3 regions of the Allobosea sp. 10L417 genome follow, and region 3 is predicted to be linked to each of the others. Evidence: predicted binding sites of a transcription regulator. Region 3 holds the regulator's gene; each other region holds the start of a gene.
The links. Region 3 encodes PhoB, which activates phosphate uptake and scavenging genes when phosphate is short. Its sites were predicted from a motif close to TGTCATNNANCTGTCAT; they were not measured.
Positions count from the first base shown of each region.

Region 1: a site for PhoB is predicted at 4,887-4,903, ahead of AC1DE3_RS23605 (acetoacetate decarboxylase). Genes of this name have one in related genera too.
Region 2: a site for PhoB is predicted at 3,879-3,895, ahead of AC1DE3_RS09420 (RNA degradosome polyphosphate kinase). Genes of this name have one in related genera too.

Region 1 covers NZ_JBFTJP010000011.1:230,633-241,304, reverse strand. Annotated here, with positions in the region: gene AC1DE3_RS23630 (ABC transporter ATP-binding protein) at 1-567, opposite strand, end outside; gene AC1DE3_RS23625 (ABC transporter permease) at 564-1,337, opposite strand; gene AC1DE3_RS23620 (mismatch-specific DNA-glycosylase) at 1,334-1,870, opposite strand; gene AC1DE3_RS23615 (ABC transporter substrate-binding protein) at 2,027-2,986, opposite strand; gene AC1DE3_RS23610 (acetolactate synthase large subunit) at 3,229-4,785, shown strand; gene AC1DE3_RS23605 (acetoacetate decarboxylase) at 4,951-5,694, shown strand; gene AC1DE3_RS23600 (histone deacetylase family protein) at 5,713-6,756, opposite strand; gene AC1DE3_RS23595 (TetR/AcrR family transcriptional regulator) at 6,883-7,485, opposite strand; gene AC1DE3_RS23590 (acyl-CoA dehydrogenase family protein) at 7,598-8,776, opposite strand; gene AC1DE3_RS23585 (acyl-CoA carboxylase subunit beta) at 9,013-10,590, shown strand; gene AC1DE3_RS23580 (acetyl/propionyl/methylcrotonyl-CoA carboxylase subunit alpha) at 10,599-10,672, shown strand, end outside.
Region 2 covers NZ_JBFTJP010000002.1:683,473-694,144, reverse strand. Annotated here, with positions in the region: gene ppx (exopolyphosphatase) at 114-1,688, opposite strand; gene AC1DE3_RS09420 (RNA degradosome polyphosphate kinase) at 1,624-3,819, opposite strand; gene AC1DE3_RS09415 (P-loop NTPase family protein) at 3,947-4,645, opposite strand; gene AC1DE3_RS09410 (AI-2E family transporter) at 4,653-5,762, opposite strand; gene AC1DE3_RS09405 (CDP-alcohol phosphatidyltransferase family protein) at 5,855-6,385, opposite strand; gene purM (phosphoribosylformylglycinamidine cyclo-ligase) at 6,593-7,666, shown strand; gene purN (phosphoribosylglycinamide formyltransferase) at 7,723-8,286, shown strand; gene AC1DE3_RS09390 (helix-turn-helix transcriptional regulator) at 8,214-9,011, opposite strand; gene AC1DE3_RS09385 (hypothetical protein) at 9,260-9,622, opposite strand; gene AC1DE3_RS09380 (hypothetical protein) at 9,709-9,909, opposite strand; gene AC1DE3_RS09375 (MipA/OmpV family protein) at 10,194-10,672, shown strand, end outside.
Region 3 covers NZ_JBFTJP010000001.1:1,033,144-1,043,815, forward strand. Annotated here, with positions in the region: gene argH (argininosuccinate lyase) at 1-190, opposite strand, end outside; gene AC1DE3_RS05250 (LysR family transcriptional regulator) at 287-1,210, shown strand; gene AC1DE3_RS05255 (SpoIIAA family protein) at 1,265-1,651, shown strand; gene AC1DE3_RS05260 (DUF3175 domain-containing protein) at 1,668-1,952, shown strand; gene AC1DE3_RS05265 (hypothetical protein) at 2,204-2,383, opposite strand; gene phoB (phosphate regulon transcriptional regulator PhoB) at 2,491-3,189, opposite strand; gene phoU (phosphate signaling complex protein PhoU) at 3,201-3,920, opposite strand; gene pstB (phosphate ABC transporter ATP-binding protein PstB) at 4,128-4,934, opposite strand; gene pstA (phosphate ABC transporter permease PstA) at 4,974-5,858, opposite strand; gene pstC (phosphate ABC transporter permease subunit PstC) at 5,876-6,850, opposite strand; gene pstS (phosphate ABC transporter substrate-binding protein PstS) at 7,032-8,057, opposite strand; gene AC1DE3_RS05300 (ATP-binding protein) at 8,179-9,225, opposite strand; gene ppk2 (polyphosphate kinase 2) at 9,342-10,283, shown strand; gene AC1DE3_RS05310 (TRAP transporter large permease) at 10,445-10,672, opposite strand, start outside.

The DNA of each region.
Region 1 (10,672 bases), on a different contig from region 3:
GGTCTTCTTCTCGCGCTCCCAGATGCCGAGCAGCATCTCCTGCATCAGGGCGCGGGTCTGGTTGTCGAGCGCGCCGAAGGGCTCGTCGAGCAGGAGGATCTTGGGATCGTTGGCGAGCGCGCGGGCGATCGCGGTGCGCTGCTGCATGCCGCCAGAAAGCTGCTTCGGGAAATGATCGACGAAGTGGCCGAGCCCGACGCGCACCGCCCAGTCGCGCGCGATCCGCAGCCGCTCGGCCTCGGGCACGCCCCTCTCGCGCAGGCCGAAGGCGATGTTCTCTTGCACTGTCAGCCAGGGGAAGAGCGTGTAACTCTGGAAGACGAAGCCGCGATCGGCTCCCGGCCCCGACACCGGCGTGCCGTCGAGCAGGATGCGCCCCTCGCTCGCCGTCTCCAGCCCCCCGATGATGCGCAGCAAGGTCGACTTGCCGCAGCCGGAGGGGCCGAGAATGGTAATGAAGTCGTTGTCGGCGACGGTGAGCGAAGTCGGCATCAGCGCGCGCGTCGGCTCAGCCCCGCGCTGGCCTGCGAAGACCTTGCCGACATTGTCGATGACAAGCTTGCTCATGCGCGCGCCCATGGGAACAGGCGCTGGTTGACCGCCTTGAAGAGGAAATCAGAGATGAGGCCGATGAGGCCGATCACGATGATGCCGAAGATGATCTGCCCGGTGTTCAGCAGCGCCTGGCTGTCCGTGATCATGTGGCCGATGCCGGAGGACGAGCCGATCAGCTCGGCGACGATGACATAGGTCCAGGCCCAGCCGAGGACGAGGCGGAAGATCTCGGCGATCTCCGGCGCCGCATTCGGCAGCATGACGCGGCGCACGACCGAGCGGTCGGTCGCGCCCAGCGTATAGGCGGCGTCGACCAGATCGCGCCGGATCGAGCCGACCGAGACCGCGATCATCAGGATGAGCTGGAAGACCGCGCCGATGAAGATGACGAGCAGTTTCTGCGTCTCGCCGATGCCGGCCCACAGGATCAGCAGCGGGATGAAGGCCGAGGCCGGCAAATAGCGCGCGAAGGAGACGAAGGGCTCCAGGAACGCCTCGATCGGCTTGTAGGCGCCCATCAGGATGCCGAGCGGCAGGGCGACGATGACGGCGATGATGAAGCCGCCCACGACGCGCCAGATCGTCATCATGATGTCGAAACTGAAGCCGTAGCGCACCATCAGATTGTAGCCCTCGCCGACCATGGTCAGCGGATCGGCCAGGAAGAGGCGCTGGACATAGCCGCCGAAGGTCGCGACCGACCAGAGCGCTACGAACAGCGCAAAGAAGGCCACGCCATAGCCTATGCGGGCCGCGGTCGAGACGGGTTGCAAGGGTCTCATCGCACTATCGTTCCGGGGACGGCCATAGCCAGTTGCTTCCAGGGTTCGATCGACCAGAAGCCGGCCGCTGCGCCGGAGGTCGAGGGGAGTATGTAGATTTCGGCGCCGGCCAGCGTCTCCGCCTGCCGCCCATAGACGAGCTGTCCCTCGCGAACTCCAAGGACAGCCTGCGCCGCGCGTTTGCCATTGAAGGCCACGATGCGCGGCGCGCAGGCAGCGATCCGGGACGCGAGGCCGGCCACGTCGAAATGGCTGCCTCGCAGCATGGAATCCGGGCCCGAGCTCCGCTTGGCAACATCGGTCAGGCCGATGCCGTAGCGCGGGAGGCTGCGGAAGTCTTCCGGCGCCAGCTTCATCGGCACCAGCCCGGTCTGATGGAGCACCGACCAGAACTTGTTGCCTGGACCGGCATAATAGGCTCCGCGCCGGGCCGAGGCGGTTCCGGCCTGCGTGCCGCAGAAGACGACGCGCAAGCCGGGCTCCAGAACATCCGGAAGGATTTCGCCGCTTAGGCATTCAAGGCCGGCCGTCACCCTGCAGCCCTCATCCTGAGGAACCGCGAAGCGGCGTCTCGAACGATGCTCCAGATGGTTCCCGAGCCTTCTGGAACATCCTTCGAGACGCCATCCCTTTCGGGATGGCTCCTCAGAATGAGGGCTCGCGGAGATCTCAAGCAGCCTCCCCGGTTTCTACTTGCCGGCGACGAACTTCGTGTCGACCAGCGAAGCGAGGTCGGGCTTCGCCTTGACCAGGCCGATTTCGAGCAGCAGGTCGGCGGCCTTGGCCGAGAAGGCCTGCCAGTCGCCGGAGAAGAGCTTCTTGTTGCCCTCGGCATCCGACCAGCGCAGGAACGCCGCCGACTTGCCGAACTGCTCGCCGGTCTGCTTCACATCGGCGCCCATGATCTCATAGGCCTTGGCCTGGTCCTTCTTGATCATCTCCAGCGCTTCGAAATAGCTCTGGGTCAGCGCGGCCGCGGCCTTGTCGTTGACGAGGAAGGCCGGCGTGCAGCCGAAGGTGTCCATCACCATCGGGTAGTCGAGGGTGGTGGCGATGATCTTGCCCGCATCCGGCTTGTCGCGGACGGTGGAGAGATAGGGCTCATAGGTCATCGCCGCGTCGTTCTGGCCGGCGATGAAGGCCTGCGCGGCCGGACCGGGCTCCATGTTGACGACCGTCACATCCTTCACGGACATGCCGTTTTCCTTGAGCATCCAGGCCAGCGCGAAATAGGGCGAGGTGCCGGGCGCCGAGGCCGCGACCGTCTTGCCCTTCAGGTCCTTGATCGAGCCCACACCGTTGCGCACGGCCATGCCGTCGGCGCCATAGCTCTTGTCGAGCTGGAAGATCTGCTTGGTCTTGATGCCCGCCGCATCCCAGACGATCCAGGTCTCGACCGTGGTCGCGGCGCACTGGATGTCACCCGAGGCGATGGCGAGGTGGCGATCCTTCTGCGGAATCTTCTTGATCGTGACGTCGAGGCCGTTCTTAGCGAAGATACCAGCCTCCTTGGCGAGGACCAGCGGCGCGAAGCCGGTCCAGCCGGAAATTCCGATATTCACCTTGGTCTGCGCCTGCGCGCCGCCCGCCGCCAGAAGCGCCGCGAGGCCGAAGCCGACGCTCGCACCGATGCGCTTGAATGCTGCCATGTTCGAAACCCTTCCCCTGCTTAACGGCGAACGCGCCATTCAGGACGCCTAGACAGCGTCATTCACGGCGCGAAGCAACCTTCGTTCCAAATCAGGTTAAATGCATATGCAAACCCGTCAAGGCGCCGATCACCATCGCTTGGGAAAGCCATGACATTCTCTCGTTTGACAGCGCGAGAGGAATTTCCTCCCTTCACGGCCGCTGGCGCAGGGGCGCCTTCTATCGAGTCGAGGTTTTCAGGATGAACGGCGCCGACCGCCTTTGCGACACCCTTCTGATCAACGGCGTCGATACCTGCTTCGCCAATCCCGGCACTTCCGAGATGCACTTCGTCGCGGCGCTCGACCGCAAGCCGCAGATGCGCTGCGTGCTCGGCCTGTTCGAGGGCGTGGTGACCGGTGCCGCCGATGGCTATGCCCGCATGGCCGACAAGCCGGCCGCGACGCTGCTGCATTGCGGGCCGGGCATGGCGAACGCGCTCGCCAACATGCACAATGCAAGGCGTGCCCGCACGCCGATGATCAATGTCGTCGGCGACCATGCCACCTACCATCTCCAGCATGACGCGCCGCTGACCAGCGATATCGAGAGCCTGGCGCATCCGATGTCGCATTTCGTCCGCCGCATCGCCTCGCCCGAGGATGTCGGCCCGGCGATCGGAGAGGCCTATGTCGCCTCGCTGACGCTGCCCGGCGTCACCACCGTGATCCTGCCGGCCGACTGCGCCTGGGGCAGCGTCGAGCCGGCCGCCCTCAAGCCGACGCCGCTGCCGGCGCTGAAGAGCGTCGATTCAGCGGCGATTCGCGAGGTCGCCGCCGGGCTGCGCAAGCATGGCGCGCGCGCCGCGATCATGCTGACGGGGCTCGCGCTGCGGGAGAAGCCGATGGAGATGGCAGCCCGCGTCTGCGCCGCGACCGGCGCCAAGATCTTCAGCCAGATGTCGAATGGGCGCATTCAGCGCGGCGCCGGCCGCGTCGCCATGCCCAAGGTGTTCTATCCGATCGACAAGGCGCTCGATCAGCTCAAGGACGTCGATTATCTCGTGCTGGTCGGCGCGCAGACGCCGGTCGGTTTCTTCGCCTATCCGGGCAAGCCCGGGCGCCTTGTCCACGATGACTGCGAGGTCGCGACGCTGGCCAGCCCGGGCGACGATCTGCCCGCAGCGATCACGGCGCTCGCCGAGGAGATGGGCGCGACGAAGACGGCGCCCGTCTATATCGCCTCGCCGCGCAAGGAGCAGCCCGGCCTGCCGACGGGCAAGCTCGATGCCGACAAGGCCTGCGCCATCGTCTCGGCCCTGCTGCCGGAGAATTGCATCGTCTGCGATGAGTCGGTCTCCTCGGGCCGCAGCTTCTACTATGACTGCCACAGCGCACCGCAGCACGACTACATCCAGCTCACCGGCGGCGCGATCGGCGAAGGCATCCCGCTCGCCATCGGCGCAGCGGTCGCCTGCCCCGACCGCAAGGTCATCAACATGCAGGCCGACGGCTCAGGCATGTACACGGTGCAGGGTCTGTGGACGGAGGCGCGCGAGAATCTCGACATCGTCACAGTCGTCTTCGCCAATCGGACCTACCAGATCCTGCACGGCGAGATGCGCGCCGTCGGCGTCAACGATTTCGGCCGCAACGCCACGCTGATGCTCAACATCGACGAGCCGGCGCTGGACTGGGTCTCGATGGCCAAGGGCATGGGCGTCGAAGCCGCCCGCGCCACCACGGCCGAGGAGTTCACCAGCCTGTTCAAGGCCGCGCTCGCCAAGAAGGGGCCGTTCCTGATCGAAGCGGCGATCTGAGACAGCATCCGACCAAAACGCCCTCCGCCCGAGAACGACGTCTCGGGGTGGAGGGCGATCTTCACGCGGGCAGTGAGGAGAAGCTTTTCTATTCGTCCGGTCGCCATCAATCTGTCGCAGGGCCCCTGCCAGAATTGCGGCTGATTTCGAGAAGGAGCGACCAGCATGAACCGGGACGAGATCCTGAAGGCACCGTCGATGCCCGTCTTCAGCCCGAGCTACCCGCATCCGCCGAACCGCTTCATCAAGCGGGAATATCTGATCATCACCTACGAGACGGACCCTGAGATCATCCGCGCCGCGTTGCCGGAGCCGCTCGAGCCGGCCCCGGGCAACCTCGTCTATTACGAGTGGATGAAGATGCCGGATTCCTCCGGCTTCGGGTCCTATGAGGAGAGCGGCACCGGGATCTATGCCAGCTACAAGGGACAGCCCTGCAATTTCTCCGTGCAGATGTATCTCGACGACGAACCGCCCATCACCGGCGGACGGGAGATCTGGGGCTTCCCCAAGAAGTATGGCGTGCCGCGCCTCGGCGTGATGAAGGACACCCTGACCGGAACGCTGCACTATGACGGCGAGCGCGTCGCAATGGGCACGATGACCTACAAGCATCGCAGCCTCGAAGATCAGCTCGACAAGGTGCGCGACGGCATCGCTGGCCTGAACATCAACCTGAAGCTGCTGCCCGATGTCGATGGCGCACCGAAGGTAGCGCAGCTCGTCGGCTACAATCTCACGGACATCACGGTCCATGGCGCCTGGGAGGGCGAGGCGCGGTTGCATCTCATCCCTCATATCAATTGCCGGGTCGCCGACTTCCCGGTGCGGAGAATCGTGCGCGCTCGTCACCAGCTCGTCGATTTCACGCTGCCTTTCGGCCGGGTTCTGCACGACTACCTCGCATAGCACCCGCGCGTTTCGGCTTCAGGCGAACCCACCCAGGAACGCATCGAGGCAGTCGCCGATCGCCTCGATCGCATAGCCGCCTTCCTGCACAACAAGCGTCGGCAGACCGAGCGCCTTCACCTGCCGGCCGATGGCGCCGAAATCGGAGGCTTCAAGCCTGAGGACGCCGATCGGGTCGTCCTTATGGGCGTCGTAGCCGAGCGCGATCACCAGCACCTCGGCGCCGAAATCGCGGATCGCCTTGCCGGCCCTGTCGACAGCAGCCTGCATCTCGGCTCCGCCCGCGCCATGGGCGAGCGGCAGGTTGAGGTTGAAGCCCTCGCCCGGCCCGTTGCCGCGCTCGTCGTCATAGCCGGTGAAGAACGGGTAGTAGTTAGACGGATCGGCATGGACCGAGATCGTGAGCACGTCGCTACGGCGGTAGAAGATCTGCTGCGTGCCGTCGCCATGATGGGCGTCGACATCGAGGATCGCGACCTTGCCGAATTTGGAGCGCAGGCGCTGGGCGGCGATCGCGGTGTTGTTGAGATAGCAGAAGCCGGTGGCGCGATCGGCGCGGGCGTGATGGCCGGACGGGCGGCAGAGCGAGTAGACGGCGCGCTCGCCGGCGAGGATCGCATCGGCCGCAGAGACTGCGGTCTCGGACGAACGCAGCGTCGAATGCCAGCAATGCTCGCCGATCGGCACTGAGAGATCACCGAGATACCAGCCGAGCTGACCGATGAAGCCGGTGGGGCGGCAGGGCGGACGGACATCCTCGTCCGGGCGGCCGCTCCAATAGGGGAAGGTGCTCGGCCAGACTTCCGGCCCGCGCTCGGCCGGCAGGTCCTGCCAGCGCGCCCAGGCGGTTTCGAGGAAATTGACGAAGCCGGCATCATGGATCGCCAGGATCGGGTCCGTGCCATGCGCCGCCGGATGCTCCGGCTTGATGCCATGCTTCGCCAGCGCACCGAGAAGCCGGTCCGTCCGCTCGGGCAGGTCCTTGGGCGCAACGACCTTGCCGAAGCGCATATATTGCTGCGGATCGTGAAGGGCTTGATCGGGATGGTAGAAGGCACGCATCAGGCGAAAAATCCTCGTCAGGCAGCGAGGCGATCAGCCGGCCCCGCACCGGAATGCTAGCAATGACGGCGACGCCGGTCAGCTACGTCGATGCCGCCCGCCCCTGCGTGGCGGGCGGAGCGGGCCTTACGCCAAGGGCGAGAGCAGCGCCGCGAATTCGCGCGCCAGCGCATCGATCTCGAAGCGTTCGGGCCGGTACCAATCGGTGGAACCGTTGAGCGCGCCGAGCAGGAAATTGCGCAGGACGTCCGGCGCGCGCTCCCGCGGCAGGGCGCCGGCCTGCTGCAGCTCCCCGATCAGCCGGCGCCAGACATCTTCATAGGCGCGCCGCACGGCCCGCACGCTCTCCGGCGCCGGCGCGGCGCCGAAGTTGAATACCTTGATGCTGGCGCTGGTGTAGTCGCCGTGGCCGTGCAGCGCCGCAAGATGGCCGCGGATTGCCGCCTCCAGCCGCTGGCGCGGGTTTGCACCTTCGGTCGCGGCGAGCGCGGCGACTACGCCCTCGTGGACGAAGCGGACGCCGTCGTTGACCACCGCCTCGACGATCTCCTCCTTCGAGGCGAAATGGTAATAGAGGCTCGCCTTGCGGATGCCGACTGCCTCCGCGATCTCCCGCAACGTGGTCTGATAATAGCCGCCATTGCGCAGGAGCCGCGCGGCATGGTCGAGGATTTGCCGGCGCGAGCCGCCTTCGGTGTCGCGCTGGCTGCGGTCGGCGGCGACAGTCATGCGCAGCGCCCCGCGTCATTCTCGGGCGAAGCGAAGCGCAGACCCGAGAATCTCCGGCATGAGATGCTCGGGTCAGGCCCGAGCATGACGCTTGAAGGGGCGCGCAAACGTATCACAGCCGCTTCGCCACCTCTTCGAGCATCACCTCGGTGGCGCCGCCGCCGATGGACTGCACGCGGGCGTCGCGGGTCATGCGCTCGATGGCGCTCTCGCGCATGTAACCCATGCCGCCGTGGAACTGCAGGCAATCGTACATGACTTCGTTGACCAACTCGCCGCAATAGGCCTTGACCATCGAGACCTCGCGGGTGGCGTCGAAGCCCTGCGCGTCGAGCCAGGCGGCGTGGTAGACGAGCTGGCGGCCAGCCTCGACCTTGCTCGCCAGTTCCGCGAGACGCTGGCGGATCGCCTGCTTCTCCCAGAGCGGTGCGCCGAAGGCTTTTCGCGTCTTCACATAATCCAGCGTGAGATCGATAGCGGCCTGCGACTCGCCGATCGCCATCGCGCCGATCACGGTGCGCTCGTTCTGGAAGTTGCTCATGATCGCGTAGAAGCCGCGCCCCTCCTGCCCGAGCAGGTTCTCGGCCGGTATGCGGCAATCGACAAAGGAAAGCTCGGCGGTATCCGAGGAGCGCCAGCCATGCTTGTCGAGCGCGCGTGAGACGGAAAAGCCCGGCGTGCCCTTCTCGACGAGGAAGATCGAGACCGATTGCGAGGGCTTAGCCGCCGGATCGGTCTTGGCGGCGACGCAGTAGAGATCCGCGTAGACGCCGTTGGTGATGAACATCTTCGCGCCGTTGAGCACGTAATGGTCGCCCTCGCGCCGCGCCGTGGTGCGGATGCCCTTCACGTCCGAACCTGCATCAGGCTCGGTTACGGCGACCGCGACGATCTTCTCGCCGGCGATGATGGCCGGCAGATATTTGTCCCGCTGCGCCTTGCTACCGGCATTGGCGATGTGGACCGATGCCATGTCGGTGTGAACCAGCGCGGTGATGGCGACGCCCGAGAAGGTCGAGCGGCCCAGCTCCTCCGCCAGCACGACCGTCGCCAGCGTGTCCATCTCGGAGCCGCCATATTCGGCGGGATAGCGGATGCCGAAGAAGCCGAGCTCGCCCATGCGGCGCAGCACGGCGCGCGGGACGAAGCCGTCCTCCTCCCATTTCAGCGCATGCGGCTTGATCTCGGTCTCGACGAAGCGGCGGACCTGATCGCGCAGCGCCTCGTGCTCCTCGGTAAAGTACGGCGAGCGGCGCACGCCCTCGCCTGCAAGCGTCTCGACGGCCGACATGGCTTCCTCCTGCTTGACCGCGGCGCCGCGATCTGACTACCTACCGGACGGTAGGTGAATGTTGCGGCGAGATCAAGACGCCCATTCTACCTGCGAGCCCTCATCCTGAGGAGCGCCGAGGGCGCGTCTCGAAGGTTGCTCCAGACGGCTCCGACGCGCACTGGAGCATCCTTCGAGACGCCGCGTTCCGCGGCGCCTCAGGATGAGGGCTGAGGAAACGATCGCGGAAGAGGCACATGGCGCAGACCGATCCGGGCATCTCCACCACCCCTCCCCCGCTCTCGTCCATGCTGGAGATGCTGCGCCAGCGCCACGGCCTCGTCGCAGAAGGCGGCGGCGAGAAGCTGCGCGCCCGCCACGAGGCGCGCGGCAAGATCATGGTGCGCGCGCGAATCGACCTCCTGCTCGATCCGCAAACGCCCTTTCTCGAACTCTCGCCGCTCGCCGCCTGGGGGCTCTACGGCAACGAAGTGCCGGGCGCCGGCATCGTCACCGGCATCGGCGTCGTGCAAGGCCGCGCCTGCATGCTGATCGCCAACGACGCGACGGTGAAGGGCGGCTCCTTCTTCGCCGAGACCGTCCGCAAGCATCTGCGGGCGCAGGAGATCGCGGAGGAGCATCGCCTGCCCTGTCTCTACCTCGTCGATTGCGGCGGCGCCTTCCTGCCGGAGCAGGACCGCGTCTTCCCCGACCGAGACCATTTCGGCGGCTCCTTCTACAACCAGTGCCGGATGTCGGCGGCTGGCATCCCACAGATATCGATCGTCTTCGGCGGCGCGACCGCCGGCGGCGCCTATATCCCGGCGCTCTCCGACCAGGTCATCATGGTCAAGGGCACCGGCCGCATCCATCTCGGCGGGCCGCCGATCGTGAAGGCGGCCGTGCACGAGATCGTCGATGGCGAGACGCTGGGCGGGGCGGAGATGCACACGCTGGTCTCCGGCGTCAGCGACCATCTCGTCGAAACGGAGATGGAAGGGCTGGCGAAGCTGCGCGAGATCGTCGGGGCGCTCGGCGAAATCGGCCGCATCACGCCGCCCCCGCAGGCTCCCGCCGCTCCGAAGCTCGATCCGGCTGAGATCGTCGACATCGTGCCTACCGATCTGCGCCGACCCTATGACGTCCGCGAGGTCATCGCCCGCGTGGTCGATGACAGCGCCTTCAGCGCCTTCAAGCCGGATTACGGCGCGACCCTCGTCACCGGCTTCGCCCATATCCACGGCTATCCCGTGGGCATCCTTGCCAATAACGGCGTCCTGTTCTCGGAGAGCGCGGTCAAGGGCGCGCATTTCATCGAGCTCTGCGACCAGCGCCAGATTCCGCTCCTCTTCCTGCAGAACATCACCGGCTTCATGGTCGGCACCGAGGCTGAGCGCGGTGGCATCGCCAAGCATTCGGCCAAGCTCGTCTATGCCGTCTCGAATGCGCGTGTGCCGAAATACACCGTGCTGATCGGCGGCTCCTACGGCGCCGGCAATTACGGCATGTGCGGGCGAGGTTTTAGGCCCCGCTTCCTGTTCTCCTGGCCCAATGCCCGCATCGCGACGATGAGCCCGGAGGTCGCCGCGACCGTGGTGACGGAATTGCGCCGGCAATCGCTCAAGGGCGCCGCGGACGAAGCAGCCGTCGCCGAACTCGACAAGCGCACCCGCGCGCAGTTCGAGGAGCAGAGCGACCCCTATTACGCCACCGCCCGGCTCTGGGACGACGGTATCATCGAGCCCGAGCAGACGCGCGACGTGCTCGGCCTCTGCCTCGCACTGTCGGCTGGCGAAGCGCGCGATACCGGCCCCCGGCCGGTCTACCGGATGTGAGCGGCGCCATGTTCGACACTCTCCTCATCGCCAATCGCGGCGAGATCGCCTGCCGCATCATCCGCACCTCCCGCAAGCTCGG
Region 2 (10,672 bases), on a different contig from region 3:
GACGCGGCTCACAACCGAACACCTATATCTCACCCAGTCCTGGGTTCCGGGTTGGCGCCTGTGGCGCGCCCCGGAATGACAAAGATGCGTTTTGAAGCCGCCGCGACGGCGCCTCAGAGCCGGCCGATCTCGAAATCGCGCCCGAGCAGCTTGGCGAGCTGCTTGAGGCGGCCCTCGACGCGCTCGCTGGACAAGGAGGCGAGATCGCCCGGGAAGCGCAGAAGCAGGCGGTTATCGACGCAGGTCGCCGGAATTCGCGGCAGGATGCCGGCCATCCCCGCCGACAAGAGATAGGCGACGCGGAAGATCGCGGCGATCAGCGTCGCACGCGCGAGAAGCGGCGGCTGAAGCAGCGTCTTCAGGCCTTCCGCCGCCGGAGAGCTGGCCTTCAGCCCGGCATAGCGATGGAAGATCGCCATCGCCAGGAAGGCCCGGCCGACATGGTCGATGCCGGTGAAATAGGCATGGGCAATGACGTTCATGCTCTGCTCGCCGCGATAATCGGGATGGGCGCGCCAGCCGATATCGGAAAGCAGGCAGACGGTCTCGATCAGGCGCCCGGAGGGCTCGTCCTGCGCGAGCCCCGCCGTTTCGAGAATTCCGCCCACCCAAGCGATGAGATCTGCTGCGTGGCGCGGATCGCGCGCACGCAGCAGATTGTAGTCGCGCGCGGCCTGCAGCAGCGGATCGGAGGTCTGTTCCTGCGGCGAGAGCTGCTCGTGCAGCAGCCCCTCGCGCACGCCCTGCGCCGAAATGACGATGCTGCGGGGCTTGCCGCGCTTGATCAGTTCGTCGAGCACCAGCGCGCCATAGGCGAGCAGCGGCCGGCGCGCCGAGGAGACCGAATCGATGGCGTCGAGCACCGAGGCATCGGCCCGCTCGACCAGCTTGACGAAGTCGGCCGCGTCCTTGGGCGGGATCGCGTAGCCATGCATCACGTTTAGCGGGTAGTTCACACGGCGCTGGTGCAAGGTCGCCAAAGCGCGCCAGGTGCCGCCGACGGCGAAGAAATCGCGCCCCTTCATGGCGGCGAGCTGCGGCAGCTTGTCGAGTTCGTCCTTCACGATCTTCTCGGCTGATCGGATCGAGCCCTTCGAGCGATCAAGCAGAGCCAGGCCGCCGAGCGGGACGCTGGCACCCTTCCCGACGGCTCCCTTCTTGACGGAGATCAGCTCCAGGCTGCCACCGCCGAGATCGCCCACGACCCCATCGGGGGCATCAAAACCAGAGATCACGCCGAGGCCCGAGAGAATCGCCTCACGGCCGCCCGAGATCAGCTCGATCGGCTGACCGATCGCCTCCTCGGCGCGGGCGATGAACTCCGGACCGTTCTCGGCATAGCGCGCGGCGGCGGTCGCGATGACGCGGAGCTCGCCGACATGCATCGCCTCGCAGAGGATCCGGAAGCGCACGAGGGCCTGGATCGCCTTCTCGATCGCGTCCTCCGCCAACCGGCCGGTCGTGGCGACCTGCCGGCCGAGACCGGCCATCTCCTTCTCGTTGAAGACCTGCGATGGCGCCCGCGCCAGCATCTCGTAGACGACGAGACGGACCGAGTTCGAACCGATATCGACGATGGCGATGGTGTCGGAGAGCGCAAGCCGCCCCGGCGCGTGCCGGAGCTCAGGCCTTACGGCCTCCCCGGCGCGAGAGGGAACGGGGACTTGAATTCGAGAGCGATTTTCCACGTCCGGACAGACTCGGGTTCGTCATGAAGTACTTATGCGCGTTGAACGGCTCTTCGTTCGGCGCGGGGACAATGCGGCGCGAGCCGCCATCGGGCAATATCGTCCAGCTCTGCTCGTTGTCGAGCAGGTTGGCCAGCATGATCTGATCGAGCAACTGCTGATGCACGGTCGGATTGAGGATCGGCGTCAGCGCCTCGACCCGGCGGTCGAGGTTGCGCGGCATCAGATCGGCCGAGGAAATGTAGATCTTGGCCTTGGGCGAAGGCATGCCGTGCCCAGCGCCGAAGGCGTAGACGCGCGTGTGCTCGAGGAAGCGGCCGATGATCGACTTGACGCGGATCTTCTCCGACAGGCCGGGCACGCCCGGCCGCAGGCAGCAGATGCCGCGCACGACGAAGTCGATCTCCACGCCTGCCTGGCTGGCGTCATAGAGGGCGTCGATGATCTCGGGATCGACCAGCGAATTGCACTTGCCCCAGATCGCGCCCTTGCGGCCGGCCTTTACATGGGCGACTTCCTCGGCGATGTCGTCGAGCAGGCGCTGCTTGAGGCTTGTCGGCGAGACCGCCATGCGCTCCAACCCAGCCGGCTCAGCGTAGCCGGTGATGAAATTGAAGATGCGCGCGACGTCCTGCGCGATCACCGGATCGGCGGTGAAGAAGGAGACGTCGGTGTAGATGCGGGCCGTGATCGGGTGGTAGTTGCCGGTCGCGATATGGCAGTAGCTGACGAGCTGCCCGGCTTCCCGCCGAACAACGAGCGAGAGCTTGGCATGGGTCTTGAGCTCGATGAAGCCATAGACGACCTGGACCCCGGCGCGCTCCATCTCCTTCGCCCAGCGAATGTTGGCCTCTTCGTCGAAGCGCGCCTTCAGCTCGACCAGCGCCGTCACAGACTTGCCGGCCTCTGCGGCTTCCGTCAGCGCCTTGACGATCGGCGAGTTCGCCGAGGTGCGGTAGAGCGTCTGCTTGATCGCGACGACATTGGGATCGCGTGCCGCCTGCTGCAGGAACTGCACGACGACGTCGAAGCTCTCATAGGGGTGGTGGACGAGCAGGTCCTTCTGGCGGACCGCAGCGAGGCAGTCGCCGCCATGTTCACGGATGCGCTCGGGGAAGCGGGCGTTGTAGGGCTTGAACTTCAGGTCCGACCGGTCGACGCCGACGAGCTGCGAGAGCTCGTTCAGGCCGATCATGCCGTTGACCTCGACGATCTCGTCGGCATCGACCTTGAGTTCGCGCACGATCAGCCGGCGCAGATGGTCGGGCATACCGGTCGAGACCTCGAGCCGGATGACGACGCCGAGCCGGCGCTGCTTCAGCATGGTCTCGAAGACGCGGACGAGGTCCTCCGCCTCCTCCTCGATGTCGAGATCGGAGTCGCGGATGACGCGGAAGGAGCCGGTGCCCTTGACCTCGTAGCCGGGGAAAAGCTTGCTGATGAACAGCGAAACCGCGTCCTCAAGCGTGATGAAGCGATGCAACCCCTCGCGGGCAAGATCGGGCAGCTCGATGAAGCGGTCGATCTTCACAGGCACGCGGATCAGCGCGTCGAGCTGGCGCCCATCGCTCTTGCGCTCCAGCGCCAGCGCGACGGTGAAGCCGAGATTCGGGATGAACGGGAACGGATGCGCCGGATCGATCGCCAGCGGCGTCAGCACCGGGAAGACGTAGTTGAGGAAATAGTCTTCCAGCCAGATCCTGTCCTGCGAGCCGATATCGCCCGGCTGCAGCAGGTGGATACGATTCTCATGCAGATCGTGGCGGAGTTCCGCCCAGCGCGCCTGCTGGTCGTCGGTAAGGGCCGAAACTGCTTGGCCGATCGCGACGAGCTGCTCGGCCGGGGTGAGACCGTCCTGGCTCGGCGTGACCACGCCGGCCTTGAGCTGCTCGCGCAAGCCGGAGACGCGGACCATGAAGAACTCGTCGAGATTATTCGCCGAGATCGAAAGGAAACGCAGCTGCTCCAGCAGCGGGTGGCTGCGGTTCGAGGCCTCCTCCATGACACGGCGGTTGAACTGCAGCCAGGACAGCTCGCGGTTGATGAAGCGCTCGGGCTGCTGACGCAGCGGCGCAACATCGGCCTCGCTGGAGAGCTTCTCCGGCTCGACGGTCACGGCTTCGAGAGTCATGTGATTCACCCGTGTCCTGATTGTCTTTCCGCCCATAGCGCCGTTGAAGCCATCCTAGCGTGACGTTTCGATGACGGGCGACATGATTTCGTATGACGGCACGGCCGCTCCGCAAGCACGCTCTCTTTCAGCCGGGCTCATCCGGAAACAATTCCGACAGCACCTCCTGTGCCAGCGGGCGCGTGACGCGCCGGCCGCGCTCCAGCGCGACGCGATCGAGGCGGTCCACCACCTGCCGCGCGGCAGCGAAAGAGCGCTCCATCCTGAGCGCCAGCGTCTCGATGACCGCGGTGTCGACCACGAGCTGGCGATCAATGAAGAGCTTGACGAGGAGCGCCCGCAGCAACCCGTCATCGGGCGGCTCGATCGTGGCCCCCGGCGCCAATCTGAGGCGCGACAGCAGATCCGGCACGCGCAGGCCCCAGAAGTCGGGTTCCTTGCGCGCGGTCAGCAGCAGATGTCCGTCGCGCGCCTTCATCGCGTTCATCAGGTGGAAGAGCGCGGCCTCTTCGAGCGGACCGGCATCGCAATCCTCGACGACGAGAGCCCCGCCGGAGACAAGGTGCGGGACCTTGGCCTCGGTCAGCTCCGCGGCCCGAATCGTCCAGGCATGGGCGACGCGGGCCCAGATCGCGGCGAGATGGGTCTTGCCCGCACCTTCCGGCCCGGTGAGACGCAGCCAGGCATCGGGCCATTGCGGCCAGCGCTCGACCAGGCCGTAGGCGGCCTCGTTGGACGGGCCGATCAGGAAATCCTCGACGCCGTGACGGCTGTCGACCGGCAGGTCGAAAGCGAGCTGGCGCGGGCGTGGGGGCACTTCGTTCATGCGTATGTCAGAGTTCGGCGTCGGCGCTGGACTTCGCTCGGGCTGCACGCCTGGCACCGACACCGTGATAGAGGTTGCTGGCGAGATATTGCCGCAGCGCGAAGCGGCAGAGCACGCCGATGACGGCCGCAAGCGGCACCGCCAGCAGCAGGCCGACGAAGCCAAAGAGCGAGCCGAAGGCAAGCAGCGCGAACATCAGCCAGACCGGATGCACGCCGATGGAGTCACCGACGAATTTCGGCTGGAAGATGTTCCCTTCGAGGAACTGCCCGGCAAGGAAGACGCCGAGCGTTGCCAGCGGCCAGGTCCAGTCCGGCCAGAACTGCACGATCGCCACACCGACCGAGAGCACGAGCCCGGTCAGCGAGCCGACATAGGGAATGAAGGACAGGAAGCCCGAGATGATGCCGATCAGCGCGCCGAAATTCACGCCGACGATGCTGAGCCCGATCGCATAGAAGGTTCCGAGCAGCAGGCAGACGAGAGCCTGGCCGCGCAGGAAGCCGGCGATGGCGCGATCCATCTCATGCAGCAGGCTGCGAATGGTGTCGCGGTGATCGAGCGGCAGCCAGCTATCGACGGTCGCGACCATCCGGTCCCAATCGACCAGCAGATAGAAGGCGATGACCGGCGTCAGGACCAGCAGCGAGAACACGCCGACGATGGCGGTGCCGCCGCTCCAGAGCGATTGCAGCAGGCCACCGACCCATTTGGTCGCCTCGCCGACGAGGTTGCCCAGCGAATTCTGCGCTTCCTGTTGCAGCTTCCCGGCGCCGAGGCGTTCAAGCCAGGGGAAACCCTTCTCCATCACCAGGGCCTGCAGCTTGGCCGCGTCGGAAGGCAGCCTGTCGACCAGCCCGGCTAGCTGCCGGCCGAGCAGCGGCGCCAGCAGCACCAGCGCCAGCACGAAGATGATGAGGAAAACGATCAGGATGACGATCGTCGCGGTCAGCCGGTTCATCCCCATCCGCTCCAGCCGGTCTGCCAGGGGATCGAGCAGATAGGCGAGCGCCAGCGCCGCGATAAAGGGCAGCAGGATATCGCGCAGGAGCACGAGCAGGAGGATGAAGACCAGGAGGGAGCCCAGCCAAAAGCCGATCTGGCGCTGCAACGTCATCGATCAGCCTCTTTCGCCTATCGGACCAGCGGAATGGGACAAATGTGCACGGAAAGCCGCAGTTCCAAGCGCCGGCCGCGTGTGAAATCTCGTCAGCCCGCCATGTGGCGCAGCCAGAAGGCGAGATAGGCCGCCATCGAGGCGAGCGTCAACACGGCGACGACGAGTTCGCCGACCACGGCCGCCGGACCGAGATCGATCCCGAAGGCCCGCGAGCCGAGCGCCAGCGCCGCGAAGGCGATCTGCGCCGCCGTGTTGAGCTTGCTGACGAGGAACGGCGCCATCGCGACCGGACGGGCGAGCAGCCACGAGAGCAGCACCGCCGCCACGATCATGATGTCGCGTGCCGCGACGAGAATGACGAGCCAGACCGGGATCGCGCCGACCACCGCCAGCGTGATGTAGATCGAGACGATCAGTGCCTTGTCCGCGATGGGGTCGAGATAGGCGCCGAGCTCGCTCGCCATGCCGCAATGCTTGGCGAGAAAGCCGTCGACAGCGTCGGAAATGCCGGCGACGACAAAGATGATGAAGGCCGCCTCCCAACGCGCGTTCACGATCATGACGATGACGAGCGGCACCAGGAAAAGCCGGGCAACCGTGATCAGGTTCGGGATCGTCATGGCGGCAGCTTCGCTCATGGCGCGACACGATGCCAGCCATGCGTCGTTCACCCGACCTCCGATGTCATCCTGGACAAGTGCCGAAGCCGCGCCGACCCGGGATGACGGCAGTTGCTGGTGAGAAAGCGACAAAACCACCCAAACGCCTTGCCAGCCGCAGCTTGCTTGCCTATCGCTCCCGCGAGCATGCAAGGAAGGCGGAACGCAATGAGCAAGCCCGGCGCAAACGGACTGACCTATGCGCAGGCGGGCGTCGATATCGACGCCGGCAATGCCATGGTCGACGAGATCAAGCCGCTGGTGCGCGCCACGCGCCGGCCGGGCGCGGACGCCGAGATCGGCGGCTTCGGCGGGCTGTTCGACCTCAAGGCCGCCGGCTTCAACGATCCGATCCTGGTCGCGGCCAATGACGGTGTCGGCACCAAGGTGAAGATCGCAATCGAGAGCGGACTGCATTCGACCATCGGCATCGACCTCGTCGCGATGTGCGTCAACGACCTCATCGTCCAGGGCGCCGAGCCGCTGCTCTTCCTCGACTACTACGCCACCGGCAAGCTCGACCCGAAGGTGGGCGTCGAGATCGTGCGCGGCATCGCCGATGGCTGCCGCCAGTCCGGCTGCGCGCTGATCGGCGGCGAAACGGCCGAAATGCCCGGCATGTATGCCGAGAAGGATTACGATCTCGCCGGCTTCGCGGTCGGTGCGGCCGAGCGCGGCACGCTGCTGCCGCGCGAAGACCTGAAGCCCGGCGACGTGGTGTTCGGCCTGCCCTCCTCCGGCGTGCATTCCAATGGCTATTCGCTGGTGCGCCGCATCGTGGCGCTCAGCGGCCTCGGCTGGGAGGCCCCCGCCCCGTTCGACGGCAGCAAGACACTCGCAGAAGCCTTACTCGAGCCGACCCGCATCTATGTGAAGCCGCTGCTGCAGGCACTGAAGGCGACCGACGGCATCAAGGCGCTGGCCCACATCACCGGCGGCGGCTTCCCCGACAACATCCCCCGCGTGCTGCCCGAAGGCCTCGGCGTGGCGCTCGATCTGCCGGCGATCCCGGTCCCGCCGGTCTTCGGCTGGCTCGCCAAGATCGGCGGCGTCGCCGAGCGCGAGATGCTGCGCACCTTCAACTGCGGCATCGGCATGATCGTCGCCGCGCAGGCCGACAAGGCCGATGAGGTTCTCGCGGCGCTGAAGGCTGCCGGTGAGGCGCCGGTGAAGCTCGGCGAGATCGTGCCGGTCGCTGCCGGCGAGGAGCAGGTCAGCTATCGCGGCAAGCTCTCGCTGTGAGCACGGCTAACGCCCGCAAGCGCGTCGGGGTGCTGATCTCCGGGCGCGGCTCCAACATGGTTTCGCTTGCGGAAGCAGCGCAGGCGCCGGGCTATCCGGCCGAGATCGCGCTGGTCATCTCCAACATCGCCGACGTCGCCGGGCTCGACCGGGCCCGCGGCTTCGGCATCGCCACGGCGACGATCGACCATCGCCCCTTTGGCCGGGATCGCGAGGCGTTCGAACGCGCCATGGACGAACTCCTGCGCGTCAACCAGATCGATCTGGTCGTGCTCGCCGGCTTCATGCGCATCCTGACGCCCTGGTTCGTGACGCGCTGGGAAGGGCGGATGATCAATATCCACCCTTCGCTGCTGCCGCTGTTCAAGGGCACGCACACGCACCGACAGGCCCTCGAAGCCGGCGTCAGCGAGCATGGCTGCTCGGTGCATTTCGTCGTGCCGGAACTCGACGCCGGGCCGGTGATCCTGCAGGCGAAGGTGCCGGTCCTGCCCGACGATGACGAGGAGACGCTGTCCAAGCGCGTCCTCGTCGAAGAGCATAAGCTCTATCCGGCGGCGCTGGCGGAGGTCGCGTCCGGCCGCGCCAGGCTGGCGGGCGACGTCGTCATCCGGGCCTGATCGTCCCCGCCCTCGCGCTTGCAGCGTTCCCACTCCTCGCGCGCCCTCTCCTCCTCCTTCTGCCAGCGGCGGAAGAGGTCGGCGCGGCGGGCGGGGTAGCGCTCCTCCAATGCGACGAGGCCAGTCATGCGGTCGGTGCGGAAATGGCGGAAGGCCTGCCGGAGCTCGCACCAGGCAACGACGATGCGCACACGCTCGTAGAAGGTCATGCCAATCGGCCAGATCATGCGCTGTGTCGCATGGCCGCTCTCGTCGCTGTAGTGGATCGAGAGCTTGCGGCCGTTGCGGATGGCGGCGCGCACGGCGGCGACATCGACCTGATCGACCGGCACGTCGCCCGGGTAGGACGCCGCGAACAAGGCGCCATCGAGCAGGATCGGCCGCAGATGCGGCGGCAGCACCGCCGCGACCTTGCTGACCACGTCCTCGGCAGCGCGCGCGAGCACCGGGTCGGCACGCTCGCTCAGCCAGCGCATGCCGACCAGCACGGCCTCGATCTCGTCTGGCGAGAGCATCAATGGCGGCAGGTCGAACCCGGCGTCGAGCACATAGCCGATGCCGGCCTCGCCGCGCACGGGGACGCCCTGGCGCACCAGCGCGCCGATGTCGCGATAGACCGTACGCACGGAGACATCGAGCTCGGAAGCCAGCGTCTCGGCCGTCACGGGGCGCCTGCGGCGACGCAGGCTTTGAATCATGTCGAGCAATCGTTCGGCGCGCTGCACGGCGTCGTCTCCCTACCCGGCCTCGTAGCTGAGGCACCATGGCCCAGCCACGGTGACAGCTTCTGTCAGGAGCGTGTCAGCAGCAAGGCGGGAGACGGAACAAGCGCCGAACGGGACGGCCGTCATGCTCGGGCTTGCCCCGAGCATCTCTCATCGGATGAGGCTCCTGCGCCTCCTTCAGATCGAGTTTCCCGGGTCTGCGCTTCGCTTCGCCCGAGAATGACGCCACTAGAAAGCCGGACCGCCGTTCAGAACGGCCGCTTCAACTTGCACTGGTCGATGAAACGCAGGCCCTTCTCGCGGGCCGAATCGTTGAAATAGCCGGTATCTCGGAACGCCTGGATCTCGTCCTTGGTCATGGCGCTGACCGTGCCCTTGGCATAGCAGCTGCACGGGGTATGCACGGCTTCGCGGGTCGTGCCCAGGAGCTGCGACTGCGTGATCAGGCAGGCGTCGAAGGCGCGCAGCTGGATCATGTATGGGGTGAGGTTCTTCGCGGTCGGATCCGGCGGCGGCAGCGCCGTCGAGCTGCTAGCGGCATAGGCCGAGACGCTTGCCAGGAGCGACAATCCACCGGCCAGCACGACCGCACCCATCCGCCGCATCATCATGATTTCGTCTGCCCTTCGAGAACCGGGCACGTCGCGATCACCATGCTGCGCCCATGTTTCGGCATGGCCATAGAGCTAGGTCAACGTCAAGAGGACGCGCGGTCGTTTACTGCGGTTTTCAAGGATAGTGCTTCCGCTGCGACGTTTTCCGACTGAGTGTCGCCAGTAACCGACCGGACGCCGGGTTCGATTCCGAATTCCGGCTCGTCGATGACCGGCGCCCGGTCCGCCAGCTCGAGAAAAATAGCGGCGCAAAGCAGCCAGACGATCGCCACTTGCATAATCATCGCCGCCTCCTGCGACCTCGGGGCACCGGAGCCCTCCGATGCGTGCGCCCACTCTGGCGGCGATCGATTAACGACCGGTTCCCGACCTCGGACCGTGACCGCTTCGCAGCCCGGCCGCAGGCGCCCCTTGGGGACCAGACCGGCAAAAAGAAAGCCAGCTTTGATCCAACATGTTGATATTCCTGAGATAACGAAAAACTCACCTTAACCGCGCATTAATCCCCTTCCCTCAGATTGCCCTCATTCAATCGTTCGGACGCACTGTCGCGTCGGAGTTCTGGACTATGCGTTGCGTTGCGTATCTGGCTGGTCTGGCGACCTGCCTTTCCCTCTCCCTGCCCGGCGGCGCCCAGGCACAGTCGAGAGACTATTCGACCCTCACCTCGCCCCAGCCGGCCCAGAACTGGTACCTGACGCTCGGCGCCGGCGTGCGCTATCAGCCGGACTACACGGGCTCTGACGACTACGTCTTTCGCGCCCGGCCGATCATCTCGCTGGGCAAGGGCCTGAAGAGCACATGGTGGAGCGCCGAGGACGATGCGATGCTGAGCATCGGCGTCTTCTCCGGCCAGGGCTGGCGCATCGGCTTCTCGGGCGATCTGCTCTGGAAGCGCAACGCCAAGGTCAATCCTGCGCTCGTCGCCGTGCCTGCCACCAAGTTCGGCGCCGAGGCCGGCGGCTTCGTCGAATTCTACCCGACCTCCTGGCTGCGCGGCCGTGTCGATGTGCGCCGCGGCATCGTCGCCCATGACGGCGTCGTCGC
Region 3 (10,672 bases):
TCAGGATGGTGTCGAGCTCCTGCGCCGTCAGCAGCCCGGCGCGCGCCAGTTCGGCCGCATGGGCCTTGCCGCCCGCGACATCCTGCGGCACCAGCCTCGCGTGCTCGCCGGCCGCGCTCGACAGCTTCATCAGCCGCGGATCCGGCGGCTTGCGGAAGCGTCCGCCCCACAGGCGGGTCGTCTGGTTCATGATGCTGGCTCCTCCCGTTAGGGAAGAATGACCTCTTGACCGAAAGCCCGGCAAACGAAACGATCTCCGCAGAGATAGTCTAAAAAGGAATACCCCATGGCCGCCGGCCGGGCTCCGCCGTCATCGACCGCGCTGCGGGCCTTCACCACGGTTGCGCGCCTGGGATCGACCGCCCGTGCCGCGCTGGTCGTCAACCTGACCCAGAGTGCCGTCTCGAAGCAGATTCTGTCGCTGGAGCACCACCTCGGCACCGTGCTGTTCGACCGTAGCCCGCTCGGCCTCAAGCTCACCGAGGCCGGAGCGATTTATCTGCCCTATGCCGAAGCCGCGCTGGAGCAGATGGAGCGAGGCGCCAGGCGCCTCGCCGAGCGCAGCGCCATTGCCCGGCCGATCCGCCTGCACATGATCGCGATCGCCGGTGAGCGCTGGCTGATGGCCCGCTTTCCCGCCTTCGCGGCGGCGCATCCCGGTGTCGACGTCCAGTTCACCAACTATGTGAGCGAGAGCGAGACCGAGGAGCCGGATATCGAGATCTCTCACGGCGTCCCCCCCTGGCCCGACAGGGAGGCCCACTATCTTTTCGGCCGCGATGTCGCCCTCGTCGCCGCGCCCGGCCTCGTCGAGCGCATGGGGGGCTTTCGCCGCCCGGCCGACATTCAGAAGATGACGCTGCTGCAGCACTTCCAGATGCCAACCTTCTGGGCCGAGTTCACCGAAACCCACGACCTGCGCGGCGCGGTGCCTGAGCATACTGTGCGCTACGGCTACTATTCCGTCATCATCAGCGCCGCCGTCGCGGGGTTGGGGGTCGCGCTGACGCCGCGCTGTTACGTGGCGGACGAGTTGGCCTCGGGCGCGCTCGTCAACCCGCTCGGACTCGGCTTCACCAGCGCGACGGGCTGCTGGCTCATCCGCCCGTTGGGCCAGCCGCAACGCCCCGGCCTCGATGAATTCATCGGCTGGCTGCGCTCCGAAGCCGCGCGGTTCGATGCCGCCACCCGTGGATCCTCAGCCGCCTGATCATTGGGCGAAACTTCCGCTCTTGCCCCGCGTTGTCTGGAGCAAGGAGGAGTCATGTTAACGATCCTGCCCGCCCCCGACCATGTCGGCGCCTACCGCCTGTCGCAGACGCTGACCAGCGACGATCTCGATGGGATCATGGCCGATATCGACGCGAAGCTCGCACGACACGAGAAAGTCGGCATCCTCGCCGACCTCACCGATTTCACCGATATGACCTTGGCTGCCGCCTGGAAGGATGCGCGCTACAGCCTCGGCAAGCTGTGGGAGCTGCAACGCTTCCCGCGCGAGGCGGTGATCACCGACAGGGGCTGGCTTGCGGCCTTCGTCGACCTGCTCAATCCGGCGATCCCCTTCGTGACTGTTCGCACCTTCAAGCCGGAGGAGTACGAGACCGCATTGACCTGGGCCGGCGACATCGAGGGCGGACCAAACGCCTGACCGACAGGAGGACGCCATGCCCGTCCACAAGCACAGATGGTCGGCCGATATCACCAGCCGGAGCAACGCGCTCGATTTCGAGAAAGCCGTGTTCACGCGTGGCGATCCGCGTCAGATCGCGCGCTCGCTGAAGCGGTCGGCCGAGCACAGCCGCCGGCGCAAATCGGGCCCCTATCGCTCGGCGATGTCGATGCTCACCTTCTACATCAACCGCGCCGGCCGGAAACTGCCGGCCGAGCGCCGCAGAACTCTGGAAGCGGCCAAGCACAGCTTGCGCCGCCTCTTCCACCGAGAGGGCTGAAGCGCCTGCCGTCGCCCTTCAGGGGATCGACCTGAAGGCCGGTTCTCATCGCGCCCTGCCTCCCTTGCGCGCCGGATCATGCGAGAGGTGGCTGTCGCGTTCGCCGCCGCCACCCGAAACGCGAGCGTGCCGCCGGTTGTCATCGGCAAGCGGATGTCCGGCGGCTTCTTCGCGTTCTCATGCGATGAGCCGGGGCCGCCGTGCCGGATGCTCTGCGGCGCCTTGGTCGAGGTCGACGTTCGGCAACCTCCTCAACGATCCTGTTGCAGACCCTGATGGGTCGTGTTGATGCGTGTATTGCCCTGCTGGCCCTGCTGATCAGGCTGGCTTGGTCGGCGCTCGCCACCTCTGGCGCTGCGCAGATCGCGCTCGGCATGATCTGGCTCGCCCGGACCCTTGTCGCTTCGATTGGCCGGCGGGATGGGCGGCATCTTGCTCACGGCGACCTCCTCTGGCTCGCGTCGATCTTCAAGATCAACGCGAGCGGCCGGGCAAGGTTCACGGCAAGTTGCGATGAGGAGCAGAGCTGCAGCGCCGCTCAGCTGCGCGCAAAGGTTTCGTCGAAGGCGTAACCGGCGCCGCGGACTGTCCGCAGCGGATCCTTGGTATTGGCCGGCGTGATCGCCTTGCGCAGCCGGCCCACATGAACGTCGACGGTGCGCTCATCGATATAGACGTCGCGGCCCCAGACGGCGTCGAGAAGCTGGGCGCGCGAATAGACGCGGCCGGGCGCCTGCATCAAGAACTCGAGCAGCCGGAACTCGGTCGGGCCGAGATGCAGCTCGCTGCCGGCACGGCGGACGCGCCGGGTCGTGCGATCGAGTTCGAGGTCGCCGGCGGCGAGCAGCCCCGCGACATGGCCCGGCTTGGCGCGGCGCAGCAGCGCCTGTATGCGCGCGATCAGCTCCGGCAACGAAAAGGGCTTCACCACATAATCGTCCGCGCCAGTCGCGAGCCCGCGCACGCGTTCGGTCTCCTCGCCACGCGCCGTCAGCATGATGATCGGCACGCGTTCGGTGTCGCGCCGCGAGCGCAAGCGGCGGCAGAGTTCGATGCCAGAAAGGCCCGGCAGCATCCAGTCGAGCAGCACGAGATCAGGCGTGTGGTCGCGCAGATGCAGTTCGGCGTCATCCCCGCGCGCGACGCTGTCGACCTCGAAGCCCTCGGCCTCGAGATTGTAGCGCAGCAGCAGGGTTAGCGGCTCCTCGTCCTCGACGATCAGGATGCGTGCGGCCATGATGATCTGCTTCAGTTCCCGGTGATCGCCTCGACCTCGATATTGGTCGTGTCGAGCTTCGGCCGGTTCACGTCGAGCGAGTCGCCGGTGATGAGATAGTGGATCGTCTCGGCAATGTTGGTGGTGTGGTCGCCGATGCGCTCGATGTTCTTCGCGCAGAACAGGAGATGCGTGCAGAAGGTGATGTTGCGCGGATCCTCCATCATATAGGTCAGGAGCTCGCGGAACAGCGAGGTGTAGAGCGCATCGATCTCGTCGTCGCGGCGCCAGACGTCGAGCGCCTTCTGCTCGTTGCCGGCGGCGTAGGCGTCGAGAACGTCCTTGAGCTGCGCCTGCACCAGGCGGCTGATGTGCTCGAGCCCGACCACGGCGCGGTGCGGCGGCTGGAACTGGCCGGCGATGGCGACGGCGCGCTTGGCGATGTTCTTGGCGAGATCGCCGACGCGCTCGATGTCGGCGGCGATGCGGATCGCCGAAATCAGCTCGCGCAGGTCGTTGGCGAGCGGCTGGCGCCGGGCGATGGTCAGTACCGCCTTTTCCTCGACGTCCCGCTGGAGGTTGTCGAGGCGCTGGTCGGCCGTGATGATCTTCTGGGCAAGGCCGGTGTCGCGGCGCACCAGCGCCACGGTCGAATCGCCCAGCATGCGCTCGGCCATGCCGCCCATTTCGGCGAGGCTGCGGCGGATGCCTTCGAGATCGGTATCGTAGGAGCGGACGATGTGGTCGGTCATGGGCGGCGTGTCCTCTAGATCATTAGCGCCGATGCAGCGTCGTCGTTTTCAGGTCGGCATGCTCAACCCTCAGCCCTCATCCTGAGGAGCAAGCGAAGCTTGCGTCTCGAAGGATGCTCCGGTTGGTTCCGGAGCCTCCTGGACCATCCTTCGAGACGCCGCTCGCGCGGCTCCTCAGGATGAGGGCTGCTGGTTTGAAACCGGTCTTCAGCCGAACCGGCCGGTGACGTAGTCCTGCGTCTGCTTCTTGGCAGGGTTCATGAAGATGGTATTGGTCGGCGCGAATTCGACGACCTCGCCCAGATACATGAAGGCGGTATACTGCGAGATGCGGGCCGCCTGCTGCATGTTGTGCGTGACGATGGCGATGGTGAAGTCGCTCTTCAGCTGCTCCAGCAGATCCTCGATCTTGCCGGTCGAGATCGGGTCGAGCGCCGAGGTCGGCTCGTCGAACAGGATCACTTCAGGCTTCTGGGCGATGGTTCGCGCGATGCACAGGCGCTGCTGCTGGCCGCCGGAGAGACCCATGCCGGAGCTCTTCAGCTTGTCCTTGACCTCGTCCCAGAGCGCGGCACGGCGCAGCGCGCCCTCGACGCGGTCGTCGAGCTCGGACTTCGGCGGCTTCTCGTAGAGGCGGATACCGAAGGCGACGTTGTCGTAGATCGACATCGGGAAGGGCGTCGGCTTCTGGAACACCATGCCGACGCGCGAGCGCAGCTCGTTCACATCGACATCGTTCGAGATGATGTTGCGCCCGTCGAGCATGATCTCGCCGGTGGCCTTCTGCTCCGGATAGAGCGAGTAGATCCGGTTGAAGATGCGCAGCAGGGTCGACTTGCCGCAGCCCGACGGGCCGATCAGCGCGGTGACGTGCCGGTCGCGGAAATCGAGATTGATGTTCTTCAGCGCCTTGTGCTCGCCGTAGTAGAAATCGAGGTTCTTCACCGCGATCCGGACGGGCGCCTCGGCATCGAGCGTCTGCGGGGAGAGTTCAAGGGTCGAAAGCATCGACATGGTCCTCAAGGTCGGACGCGACCGGGTTGGATTCAAGTCTTATTTGCCGCCGGCGACAAAGCGGCGGGCAATGATCGAGAGCAGCAGGATCGAGACCGTGATGATCAGCGATCCCGCCCAGGCCAGTTGCTGCCAGTTCTCATAGGGAGCGGAGGCGAACTGGTAGATGGTGACGGGCAGGTTCGAGACGCCGCCGACCAGGGTCGGCGAGAACCAGAAATTGTTGTTCAGCGCGGTGAAGATCAGCGGCGCGGTCTCGCCGGCGATACGGGCGAGAGCCAGCAGGATACCGGTCACCATCCCGGCCTTGGCGGCGCGCCAGGTCACCGAGGTGATGACGACCGACGGCGGGGCGCCGAGGGCCGAGCCGGCTTCGCGCAGCGGGCCGGGCACGAGGTTCAGCATGTCCTCGGTGGTGCGCACGATGACCGGGATCGCGATGATGCCGAGCGCGACGCCGCCGGCCCAGCCGGAATAGCCGCGGAAGGGCTCGACCAGGATCACGTAGACGAACAGACCGATCAGGATCGACGGTGCCGACAGCAGGATGTCGTTGATGAAGCGGATCAGGTTCGCGAGCTTCGAGCCCTTGCCGTATTCGGCAAGCCAGGTGCCGGCGAGCACGCCGACCGGGGTCGCGACCGCGATCCCGAGAAAGGTCAGCACCACCGAGCCGACGATGGCGTTGGCGAGGCCGCCGCCCTGCGAGCCGGGGCCCGGCGTAACTTCGGTGAAGGTCGCGAGCGAGAGCCCGCCGATGCCCTTCACCAGCAGCATGCCGAGAATCCAGAACAGCACGAAGATGGCGCAGAAGGTGAAGCCCGTGGCGATGATCTTCATCAGCCGGTCGGCTGTGCGGCGGGACTGGCGCACGCGCCCCCAGGGGGTGTGGGGCAGTTCGCGCGGCGTGGAGGCGGTCGTCATGCTCATCTCTCAGGACCTCAGTAGCGCTTCACCCGGGCGACCAGGAGCCGCGCGATGACGAGGACGACGAAGGTGACGAAGAACAGGATGCAGCCCAGCGCGATCAGCGAGTTGAGCTGCAGGCCCATCGCCTCGTTGAACTCGTTGGCGATGCGCGAGGCGATGGTCGAGCCGGGATCGAGGATCGAGGCCGACAGGCGGTTGGCGTTGCCGACGACGAAGGTGACGGCCATCGTCTCGCCGAGGGCGCGGCCGAGGCCGAGCATGATCGCGCCGATGATCGAGACGCCGGCCTGCGGCACCAGCACATGGCGCACGACCTCCCAGGTCGTGGCGCCGATGCCATAGGCGCTCTCGCGCAGCACGGAGGGGATCTGCTCCAGCATGTCGCGGGTGATCGAGGCGATGAAGGGCACGATCATGAAGGCCAGGATGATGCCGGCCGTGAAGATGCCGAGGCCCGAGGGGGAGCGGGAGTAGAGGACGGTGCCGACGATCGGAATGCCCTCGACGAGGTTCGAGAGCGGGATCTGCACATAGGCTGCGAAGAGCGGCACGAAGACGAACAGGCCCCACATGCCGTAGATGATCGAGGGCACGGCAGCGAGCAGCTCGATCGCGGTGGCGACCGGCTTCTTGAACCAGCCCGGCGCGAGCTGGGTCAGGTAGACCGCGATGCCGAGCGAGAGCGGCACGCCGATGACGAGGGCGATCAGCGCGGTCGAAAGCGTGCCGACGATCGCCGGCCAGGCGCCGTACTGCTCGTTCTGCGTATCCCAGACGCTGGAGGTGATGAAGCCGAGGCCGAACTCGCGGAAGGCCGGCCAGCCGCCGATGATCATCGAGATCATGATACCGGCGAGCAGCACCAGCACGAGCAGCGCCGCGGCGAAGCTCGCATTGCGGAAGAAGAGGTCGAACCCCGCCTTCGGCGCCTTGCGGACGACCGGCCTCGCGCCGGGAACGTTCGTCATATCGGTTGCTGCGGTCATCCGCGGGGGCTCCGGTCTCGTTGCCGGGATTGCCATGGCCGGTCGCCCGTCCCGATCAATCCCAGCCCTCATCCTGAGGAGCATCCTGCGGGAGAGCCAGCTGGGGCCGCCCCTCAGGATGAGGGCTTGAAGAGAGCGGCAAGGCGGGACTGGCCCGCCTCGCCTTGTCAGTTGGCAGCGATCAGAAGATCGGCTTGCCGGCGGTGTCGGTCACGCCCTTCCAGGCGCTGCGGACCTGATCCTTCACATTCGACGGCAGGGCGACGTAGTCGAGCTCGCTCGCCAGCTTGTCGCCGTTCTTGTAGGCCCAGTCGAAGAACTTCATCGCGGCCTGTACCTCTTCCGGCTTCTCCGGCTTGGCATGGACCAGGATGAACGTCGCCGAAGTGATCGGCCAGGCATCCGCGCCCTTCTGGTTGTTGAGCGAGATGCCGAAGCCCGGCTGCTCCTGCCAGTTGGCGTTGGCGGCGGCAGCCTGGAAGGCCTTCTCCTCGGGAGCCGGGAAGTTGCCGTCGGCGTTCTTCACCAGGGCGTGGGCAAGCTTGTTCTGCTTGGCATAGGCGTATTCGACATAGCCGATCGAGTTGGCGACCTGCTTGACCGAGGCGGAGACGCCCTCATTGCCCTTGCCGCCGATACCGACCGGCCACTGGACCGACTGGTTGGCGCCGATCTTGGCTTTCCAGTCAGCCGAAACCTTGGAGAGGTAGTCGGTGAAGACGAAGGTCGTGCCCGAGCCGTCCGAACGGTAGACCGGGTTGATGTTGGCATCCGGCAGGGTGACGCCGGCGTTGAGCGCGACGATCGTCGGGTCGTTCCACTTCTTGATGTCGCCCAGATAGATCTGCGCAATGATCTCGCCCGAGAGCTTGAGCTTGCCCGGCTCGACGCCGGCGATGTTCACGGCCGGCACGACGCCGCCCATCACGGTCGGGAACTGGATCAGGCCGTCCTTGGTCAGGTCCTCGCCCTTGAGCGGGGCGTCGGTCGCGCCGAAAGCGACGGTCTTGGCCTTGATCTGGCGGATACCGCCGCCCGAGCCGATCGACTGGTAGTTGAGGCCCGTGCCGGTGTCCTTCTTGTAGGCCTCGGCCCACTTCGAATAGATCGGGAAGGGGAAGGTCGCGCCGGCGCCGGTGATGTCGGCAGCCTGGGCGGAACCGGCAATCCCGGCGGCCACGGCCGCCAGAACGAGAATCTTGCGCATGGAGATGTCCTCTCTAGGTCGCTGTTTACAGCGCCCCTGTCAGAACACTTCCTATATGACGGCCGGATGACATGACGTCATGAAAACTGTCACAAAGCGTTGAGGCGGCGTTTCAGCCGCCTCAACGCCGGGCCTCGAAGCGCGGCAGGATCGCCTTGAAGGTCGCCCCCTCGCCCGGCTTGCTTTCGATCGTCAGCCTGCCGCGATGACGCAGGACGATGTGCTTGACGATCGCCAGCCCCAGGCCCGTGCCGCCCGCTTCCCGGCTCGCGGCGGTGTCGACGCGGTAGAAGCGCTCCGTCAGGCGCGGCAGATGCTCCGGCGCAATCCCCGGCCCGTCGTCACGAACATAGAAGCCGGCTTCGTCCTCGCCGGCCTCGACGGCAATCTTCACCTCGCCGCCCTGCTTGCCATATTTGATGGCGTTCTCGACGAGGTTCTCCATCAGCCGCAGCAATTCGTCGCGGTCGCCGGGGACCAGCAGCGGCTCGCGCGGCGTGGTGAGCGTCAGCGTGACCTCGCGCTCGCGCCCCATCAATGTCAGCGAGTCGACGATTTCGCGCGCGATCCCAGCGAGATCGACCGGTGTGTCCGGCGCCACATGCGCGCGCTGCTCGATGCGCGAGAGCGAGAGGAGATCGTCGACGAGGCGCGCCATGCGCAGCCCCTGCTCGCGCATGATGCCGAGAAAGCGCTCGCGCGCCCGCTCGTCGTTGCGCGCCGGCCCCTGCAGCGTCTCGACGAAGCCGAGCAGAGAAGCGAGCGGCGTGCGCAGCTCATGGCTGGCATTGGCGACGAAATCGACGCGCATGCGCTCGATCACCCTCTGCTCGCTGAGGTCCTGGAAAGTGAGCAGCGTCGGCCGGCGCCGCCCGCCGCCCAGCGCCGCGACATGGATGCGGAAGGCGCGCTCGAACGGCACACGTTCGACCAGCTCGACGGTGTCGCGTCCGCCCTTATGCGCAACTTGCTCGATCGCATCGTTGAGATCGGGGTCGCGCAGCACCAGCGCCAGGAACTTTCCGACCTCGAGCCCCGGAACGAGCGCGTGCATCGCAGGGCTGAGGGCCTGGGCGATGCCCTGTTCGTCAAGCAGTACGACGGGGGCGCCGAGCGCCTCGATCATGGACCGCATCGTCGCGGGAGAGGTAGTGGCAATGTCGACCATGGAGCGCTCGGAGCCGGCCGGTTCCGCCGGCCAACCCTTCCTGAGCGGAACGAGAAGAGGCGTCAATTCCCTTCCACGCATCAGCCGGCTACGCTTCGCCTGAAGGGGAGGCCGCGATGGCAAAGAAATTCTCAGGTTCAAACCCCAACGGGTCGATCGCGCCGCCTGCCGGCAAGAACGGCAAACCGGCGAAGGCCGCCTCCAAACCCGGGGGCTTCGACATCGAGGCCGACACGCTGCCGGAAGCCATCATCGACGCCGCCTATCACAGCGGGGACTACCCATACGGCAAGCGCATGAAGCGCAAGCGCTACAATCGTGAGCTCGAGCCGCTTCAGATCGAGCTGCAGAAGCTGACGCGCTGGGCCTCCAGGCAGGGCGAGCGCATCGTCATCGTTTTCGAGGGCCGCGACGGCGCCGGCAAGGGCGGCACGATCGGCCGCTTCACCCAGCATCTCAATCCACGCCAGGCGCGCACCGTCGCGCTGCCGAAGCCCTCCGACACCGAGAAGGGCCAGTGGTATTTCCAGCGCTATGCCAGCGAGATGCCGACATCCGGCGAGCTCGTCTTCTTCGACCGCTCCTGGTACAACCGGGCCGGTGTCGAGCATGTCATGGGCTTCTGCAAACCCGCGGAAACCGAGAGCTTTCTGCACGAGGCCCCCGTCTTCGAGGGCATGCTGGCGCGGGACGGCATCCGCCTCATCAAGCTCTTCCTGACCATCGGCCGCGAGATGCAGATGACGCGGCTGCATGCGCGCTGGCACGATCCGCTCAAGCGCTGGAAGCTTTCGCCGATCGACTTCGAGGCCATCCCGCGCTTCGACGACTATTCCCGTGCCTTCGACGAGATGCTCGGCCGGACCTCGACCGACGCTGCGCCCTGGCATGTCGTGCGCAGCAACGACAAGCTGCGCGCAAGGCTCAACGCCATCCGCTATGTGCTGAAGGCGATCCCCTATGCGGATAAGGACGAAGCCGCGATCGGCAAGCTGGACGAGGAGATCGTCATCCCCGTCGCGCGTTATCTCGACCATGGCGGCGAGCCGGAGAGCTGAAGGCTTCCGAGCTCTTCCTCTCAGCCCTCATCCCGAGGCGCGCTTCGCAGGGCGTGTCTCGAAGGATGCTTCGCGAGGCTCCCGATCCATCTGGACCAGCCTTCGAGACGGCCCTTCGGGCCCCCTCGTGACGAGGGACGACGGAACGATCGCGACTTCCCTCACGGCCCCATCATGTGGTTCGGCAGCCAGGTCGTCAGCGGCGGCCACAGCGTGATCGCGGCGAGCACGACCAGCAGCGGCACCAGCCAGGGCAGGATCGCCTTCGACATCGTCTCGAACGAGACGTTGGCGATGCGCGTCACCACGAAGAGCACCACGCCGATCGGCGGATGAATCGTGCCCAGGATCAGGTTCAGGATCATGATGATGCCGAACTGCACCGGATC